DNA from 3 places in the Nonomuraea sp. NPDC050536 genome. Region 1 is predicted to be linked to each of the others. Evidence: riboswitches for the same ligand, from Rfam matches in the RefSeq annotation. Region 1 holds a riboswitch; each other region holds the start of a gene.
The links. Region 1 has a riboswitch for cyclic di-AMP ahead of ACIBHX_RS17140 (C40 family peptidase). Riboswitches for the same ligand answer to the same signal wherever they lie in the genome.
Positions count from the first base shown of each region.

Region 2: another riboswitch for cyclic di-AMP. It lies ahead of ACIBHX_RS11880 (C40 family peptidase); the one in region 1 lies ahead of ACIBHX_RS17140 (C40 family peptidase).
Region 3: another riboswitch for cyclic di-AMP. It lies ahead of ACIBHX_RS49455 (NlpC/P60 family protein); the one in region 1 lies ahead of ACIBHX_RS17140 (C40 family peptidase).

Region 1 covers NZ_JBITHD010000005.1:255,573-257,831, forward strand. Annotated here, with positions in the region: gene ACIBHX_RS17140 (C40 family peptidase) at 533-1,075, opposite strand; cyclic di-AMP (ydaO/yuaA leader) riboswitch at 1,097-1,239, opposite strand; gene ACIBHX_RS17145 (3-isopropylmalate dehydrogenase) at 1,340-2,259, shown strand, end outside.
Region 2 covers NZ_JBITHD010000003.1:402,037-404,295, reverse strand. Annotated here, with positions in the region: gene ACIBHX_RS11885 (NlpC/P60 family protein) at 1-509, shown strand, start outside; cyclic di-AMP (ydaO/yuaA leader) riboswitch at 812-982, shown strand; gene ACIBHX_RS11880 (C40 family peptidase) at 1,044-1,553, shown strand; gene ACIBHX_RS11875 (hypothetical protein) at 1,614-2,259, shown strand, end outside.
Region 3 covers NZ_JBITHD010000034.1:79,993-82,251, reverse strand. Annotated here, with positions in the region: gene ACIBHX_RS49460 (amino-acid N-acetyltransferase) at 1-520, opposite strand, end outside; cyclic di-AMP (ydaO/yuaA leader) riboswitch at 798-947, shown strand; gene ACIBHX_RS49455 (NlpC/P60 family protein) at 953-1,990, shown strand.

The sequences.
Region 1 (2,259 bases):
CCGGCCGCCCGCCGTCGTGGCTTTCCGGCGCGCTCGCGGCGTGTCCCTCACGGGAGGCCGCCACCTCGTCGTCACGGCGCCCGGGATGCACCTGCCTGGGCCCGGGCTTGCCGCCGTACGACAGCGCCGCCGACCGCCGTCCCACGTCTCGCCGACCCGGCGCCGGGAGGGCCCACAGGGGTCCCGATCCCTGCAGCACCTGGGTTTCTCCTAGGCGCCGGGTCGGCGAGACGTGGTGCGGTGGAGGGCGGCGCCCATGTACGCCGGGCAACGCGGGACCTGGGTAAGCGGGTCGTGGGCGCCGTGACGGCGAGGTAGCGGCACCCCATGAGCGTGGCGCCGCAAGCGCGTCGGTAAGGCGCGACGGCGGGCGGCGGGTGGGGCGGCTTGCCGTACAACCGCAAGCCTGTCGAACAACAGCAAGCGCCGAACAACAGCAAGTCCGTCGAACAGCAGCTGTCGAACCACAGCAAGCCTGTCGAACAACGGCGCGCCTGTCGGACGACGGCAAGCCGCCCCGAAAGAGGAGGAGTTACAGGGTTGCGGTGGGCATGGCGGGGGCGGGGGATTTGCGGAGTTTGATCTGGTTGGCCCACTGTTTGACGCCCTTGGGGTCAGGGCGGACGGCGCCGGCGAAGCTGGAGCGGCGCCAGCCCGACAGGGGCTCTTCCTTGACCACGTCGCCCGTGTGGGGCGCGTCGACCATGTAGCCCGGTCGCGAGACCATGCCGACGTGGCCGAGGTCGTGGAAGAAGACCAGGTCTCCGGGTCGGAGATCCTTCCAGGCGATCTTGCGGGAGAAGGCCGAGTACTGCTCGGCGGCGGTGCGGGGGAGGGTGATGCCGGCCTTGCCGTACGCACGGAGCATCAGGCCGGAGCAGTCGTAACCGCCGTTGCCCGTGCCGCCCCAGACGTAGGGCGTGCCGCGCTTGGCCATCGCGAACTTCAGGGCGATCTTCCAGGCGGGGGTCGGGAGATGGGATACCTGGACCTGTTTGACCTGCGCCCCGGTGAGGGTGACGGTCGAATCAGAGGAGGGGGTGGGGGACGTGGCGGCGATCGCCAGGAATGCCAAAGTGGCAATGGTAGACAGGGGTCTGTCCTTCCATGAGGCCGGCCGGGTTAGCTGACGGGCTCGGACGTGGAAGGCGCCCTACCGAAAAAGATCGGATTCGCCCCAGGGGGAAAGTGGGTCCCCGGCTCCGTGGAGGGGCTCCACGGATTAGGCGGGGGGGACTCTAACGAAACGGTCAAAAGGGCGCAAATCGGTTAAAGCGACCATGTCCGGGAAGTGAGATGAGGTGTTCGGCAGCCGAGACGAGCAGGTAAGGTACCGGCCATGGAGTCGCGCAACATTCGCCTGGCCGTCGTCCCCGGCGACGGGATCGGTACCGAGGTCGTGGCCGAGGGGCTGAAGGTTCTGGAGGCCGTCGGGCCCAAGTTCGACATCACCCACTACGACCTGGGGGCCGAGCGCTACCACAGGACCGGCGAGGTGCTGCCCGACTCGGTGCTCCAGGAGCTGCGCGGCTATGACGCGATCCTGCTCGGCGCCGTCGGCGACCCGCGCAAGGTGCCGCCGGGCCTGCTCGAGCGTGACCTGCTGCTGCGCATCCGCTTCGACTTCGACCACTACGTCAACCTGCGGCCGATCAAGCTGCTGCCCGGCGTGGAGACCCCGCTCGCCGACACGCCCGCCGAGAACATCGACATGATCGTGGTCCGCGAGGGCACCGAGAGCCTGTACGCGGGCACGGGCGGCATCATGCGCAAGGGCACGCCGTACGAGGTCGCGACCCAGGAGTCGATCAACACCGCCTACGGCGTCGAGCGCGTCGTGCGTTACGCCTTCGAGAAGGCCAAGACGCGGCCGCGCAAGAAGCTCACGCTGGTGCACAAGACCAACGTGCTGACCTTCGCCGGCGACCTGTGGCAGCGCACGGTCAACCGGCTGGCCGAGGAGTACCCGGACGTCGAGACCGACTACGTGCACATCGACGCGGCCACGATGTTCTTCGTCAACCAGCCCGAGCGCTTCGACGTGATCGTCACCGACAACCTGTTCGGCGACATCATCACCGACCTCGGCGCCGCCATCGCGGGCGGCATCGGCCTGGCGGCCAGTGGCAACATCAACCCGGAGGGCGCCGCGCCGAGCATGTTCGAGCCGGTCCACGGCAGCGCCCCGGACATCGCCGGCCAGGGCAAGGCCGACCCGACGGCCACGATCCTGTCGGTCGCCATGCTCCTCGACCACCT
Region 2 (2,259 bases), on a different contig from region 1:
ACCAGCAGGCCACACAGCAGCGCGACGCGGTCGAGAAGGAACGCGGCGAGATCCTCAAGCTCATCGCCCAGCAGAAGAAGCTGCTGAAGCGTCTGGGGGCCTACCAGGCGGGCGACCCCAACAGCCACGGCCAGGTGTACACCGGGCCCGCCTCCGGCAGCGCCGCGGCCGCGCTGAAGTTCGCCTACGCCCAGATCGGCAAGCCCTACGTCTTCGGCGGCACCGGGCCGGGCGGCTGGGACTGCTCGGGGCTCATGCAGGCGGCCTGGCGGGCCGCGGGCGTGTCTCTCCCGCGCACGACGTGGGAGCAGTGGGCCTGGGGCTCGAGCCGCAAGGTCTCCATGGACGCGCTCGAGCCGGGCGACCTGATCTTCAACTCCGGCCTCGGCCATGTCGTCATGTACGCCGGCAACGGCGAGATCGTCCACGCGCCCCAGACGGGCGACGTGGTCAAGGTGGTCAAGCTGTCCAGCTACGGCAGCGGCTTCGCCGGCGCGATCCGGCCCTAGCTTTCGAGCCCCCTTACCCGTACGGCAGGCCGCGGCCTGCTGTTATTCGTGTGACTTGTGTGACAGATGGGACCTGACTCGCAGGTGGGGCTCCAAATGTGAGAAGGGTCACTTTTCGGTAACGGCGCCCCTCGTTCCAGCAGGGGTTGGAGGCTTTACAAGCCGCTTATTCGATCTTGACAACTTTGCTGTCACTTTGCCGGATCGTGACCTTTCGGCGTAGCTTCTGGCGTCGCGGTGCTCCAGCCAGGTCGCCGCCAACCGACATCGAACCCCGGCACCGTGGTCGATGTGGACGCATAAAGATCCATTGGCCGAGTCCGTGCAGTCAGGAGGCACGGAGCCGGGGAACCACAGATCCCTGATCGTCCCCCAGGGATCAAGGGGTGAATCGGCGCGCATGGCGTGCCGTAGGGCGAGTCTTCCAGGCCCGAATCCGTCAGCTAACCCGGTAGGCGTTCGTGGAAGACCCAAGGAGAAATCCTGTCTACTCCCCTGCATAACCCCCGTCTGTCTCGCCTTGCCCTGAGTGGGGTGGCACTCACGATGACCGTGACGGCCGGAGGTCTGGTCCTCCATGCCCCAGCGGCTCAGGCGGCGACGACAGAGACGGCCGTCAGCTTCACCGTCAAGGCGGCGACCACCGCCAAGTCGGCGAGGGCGGCCACATTCGCTCGGCAGCAGTCGAGGGCCCGGAAGGCGGTAACCGTGGCCAAGGCCCAGATCGGTGACCCGTACCGGTACGGGGCCACCGGGCCCGGCTCGTTCGACTGCTCCGGTCTTGTCCAGTACGCCTGGCGCAAGGCCGGGGTCAAGCTCCCCCGCGTGGCGGCAAGCCAGTTCGCCCGCATCAGGAAGAAGGTCTCCTGGAAGCATCTCCAGCCGGGTGACCTGATGTTCTTCCACGGGCTTGGCCACGTGGGCATGTATGTCGGAAACGGCAAGATGATCCACTCGCCGAAGACCGGTGAGAGGGTCCGGATCGACAAGCTCAGCGGATGGCGGAAGTCGACGTTCGCCGGAGCGGTCCGACCCGGGCTCTGACCGTCACGAAGGCCCCGCCCCATTTGTGGGGCGGGGCCTTCGTGCTTACCATCGAGCATCGTGTCCGCGCAGGTGAGCCGCAAAATGGTGATCGCGGGCCTGCTGCTGCTCGGGCTCGTCGCCGCCGGCGCGCCCCAAATCCCGCGAACCCCGCCCGCCGCGAGCGCCCAGGCGGTCCGGGGCGAGGTGTCCGTCGTCGCCGGTCCCGGCGCGGACCCGAAGCTTCTCCGCGACCTCGCCGGCCGGGCCGACACCGCGGCGCGGCGGGTCGCGCGCGTCCTGGGCGGGCGGGTGACGGCGAAGGTCGTGGTCCCCGCCTCCGCTGCCGAGGCGGCCCGGATGGCCGGAGTGGGTTCCGTGGCGGGGCTGGCCGCGCTGGCCGACGGGGACCGGGTGATCGTGGTGCCAGACGGCTTCGCCCGGCTCACCCCGACCGGCCGCGACGTGGTCCTCACCCACGAGCTCACCCACGTCGCCGCGGGGACGAAGGGACTGCCCGCGTGGCTCTACGAGGGCTTCGCCGACTACGTGGCCTACAAGGACTCCGGCCTGAGCCTGCCCGTGGCCGCGGCGGAGCTCAGGGCCGAGGTCAGGGCCGGCCGGGTGCCGCGCGCGCTGCCGGGTCCCGGCGGGTTCGCGCCGGGCGCCGTACGGCTGCCGCAGAGCTATCAGGAGGCGTGGCTGGCGTGTCGGTTCCTGGCGGAGC
Region 3 (2,259 bases), on a different contig from region 1:
TGTTGCCCAGGGTGTTCGGCTTGACGTGTTCCAGATCAAGGAACTCGGCCACACCCTCGTCATACGAGGCCAGCAGTTCGGCGTAGACCTCGGGTGAGACCGGGGTGCCCTGGATCGGGCGGAAACCATGTCGGGCGAAGAAGTCGACCTCGAATGTGAGGCAGAAAACCCGGCGCAGACCGAGCTCCTTCGCGGTGTGGATCAAGGCCGAGACGATTCTGTGACCGACCCCCAGCCCGCGGAATTCCGGATCGACCGCCAGCGTGCGGATCTCGGCGAGATCCTCCCAGAGAACGTGCAGCGCGCCGCAGCCGACGATCTGCCCACCCCGCTCGGCCACCCAGAACTCCTGCACGTCCTCGTACAGGGTCACGGTGGCCTTCTCCAGCAGGCGTGGACCTGCACCGGCATAGGCGTCGACGAGTCGCCTGATCATCCTGACGTCGGGCGTGCGGGCACGCCGCACCGCGACCTCGGGGACCTCGGTTTCACTGACTGCCAGCTCGGCGGCCTGCTCCATGGGCGCTCAGCCTACCGATCCCATTACGGCTCATCCCTAACTCTTCCGTATACGAGTAGTAGTCACATGATGTGGCCATACGACCACGATCAGCCTTTCAACCTGGAATCCCATCAGGCGCGGTCAAAGCTGGGGCAAACAGGACGTAAAGTCGATCCTGCACGGCTGTCCGCGTGATCCCCTCGTGACCCTCCGGTTGCGAAACCTCTACGGACTTGGCAGTTCTGGTTGAGCACGAACCGCAGGTGCACTAGTGTCCACCGTCGATGTCACCCTTCTGGGTGACGCGCCCAATCCCCGCAAGGGGAGCCGGGGACCCACCGGTGGCCACGCGCCATCACCGGGGTGAATCCGAGCACCGCCGCTCGGTAGGGCTGCTCCGGCCCGAACCCGTCAGCTAACCCGGTAGGCGCCGCAGAAAGGAGCTGGTTGGTGAAGCGCACGCGCGACCGCGGGGGGAAGCAGGCGGGCAAGAATGCCCGCCCTCCGGAACGTCTCGCCCGCAGGCTCGCCGTCGTCGCCACCACCCTGACGGCCTTAGTGCTTGCCCTGCCCGTGACCTCCGCCACCGCCGCGCCCAAGCCCTCGCTGAAGGAACTGTCGGCCCAGGTGCAGGCGATGCACACACAGATCGAGACGCTGACCGAGCAGTACAACGGTCAGCGCGAGCGGCTGAAGACCGCCAAGAAGTCGGTCGAGATCGCCAAGAAGACGCTCGCCGACAGCAACGCCCAGCTCGAGTCCAAGCGCGCGATCGCCTCCGAGCTGGCCACGAACGAGTACATCTCCGGCGGCCTCGGCAAGGCCCTGGCCTTCGCCGGATCCACCGACCCCAACACCTTCCTCGACCGGGCGGCCACCACCTACGTCATCGAGGAGCAGCAGGGCGCTGCGGTCAACCAGATCACCCAGGCGATGGAAACCGCCCAGCGCGCCCGCGACAGCGCCAACGCCCGCATCACCGAGGTGCAGAAGCTCGTCACCGACCTCTCCGACAAGCGCGACAAGATCAGCAAGCTGGTCGCCAAGGTCGAGAGCAACCTCTACAAGCGCGCCATCGGCGAGGCCGGCCGCCCCGGCACCCGCGCGGTCAAGGTCAACCTGCCCGTCGTCGGCTCCGGCAAGGCCGCCGCGGCGGCCCGCTGGGCGCTCACCCAGCAGCTCAAGCCGTACGTCTGGGGCGCCGCAGGGCCGAGCACCTACGACTGCTCGGGCCTGGTCATGGCCGCCTACCAGACCGTCGGCATCTCACTGCCGCACTACACGGGCGACCAGTGGACGGCCGGACGGCACATCTCCCGCGAGGAGCTCCAGCCGGGCGACCTGGTCTTCTTCTACAGCGACCTGCACCACGTGGGCATCTACATCGGCGGCGGCATGATGGTCCACGCCCCCCAGACCGGCGACGTCGTCCGCATCGCCCCCCTCGGCAACCGCCCCTTCGCAGGCGCCGTCCGCATCGCCGACTAATTCCTCTCCAGCGTCCCGCCTGCGGTTCCCGTAAGGCGGGACTGCTTTTGTCCGGCGACCCCCGCCGCACGGGGTTTGTACTGTCGGCAGCTTTGTACGCCGGTGCGGTGCCCGAGTGCCACGATCACGGGGCGCCGTGGCGGCGAGGTGGGGGCGCCGACTCGCCGGAAGCGCCGGTCGCGGGTCCTCAGCCGAAGTACGGAGGGCGGCGGGTGGGGGCGGCTCGCCGTACAGGAAACAAGCCGTACAGGAAACAAGGGGTGGGGCGG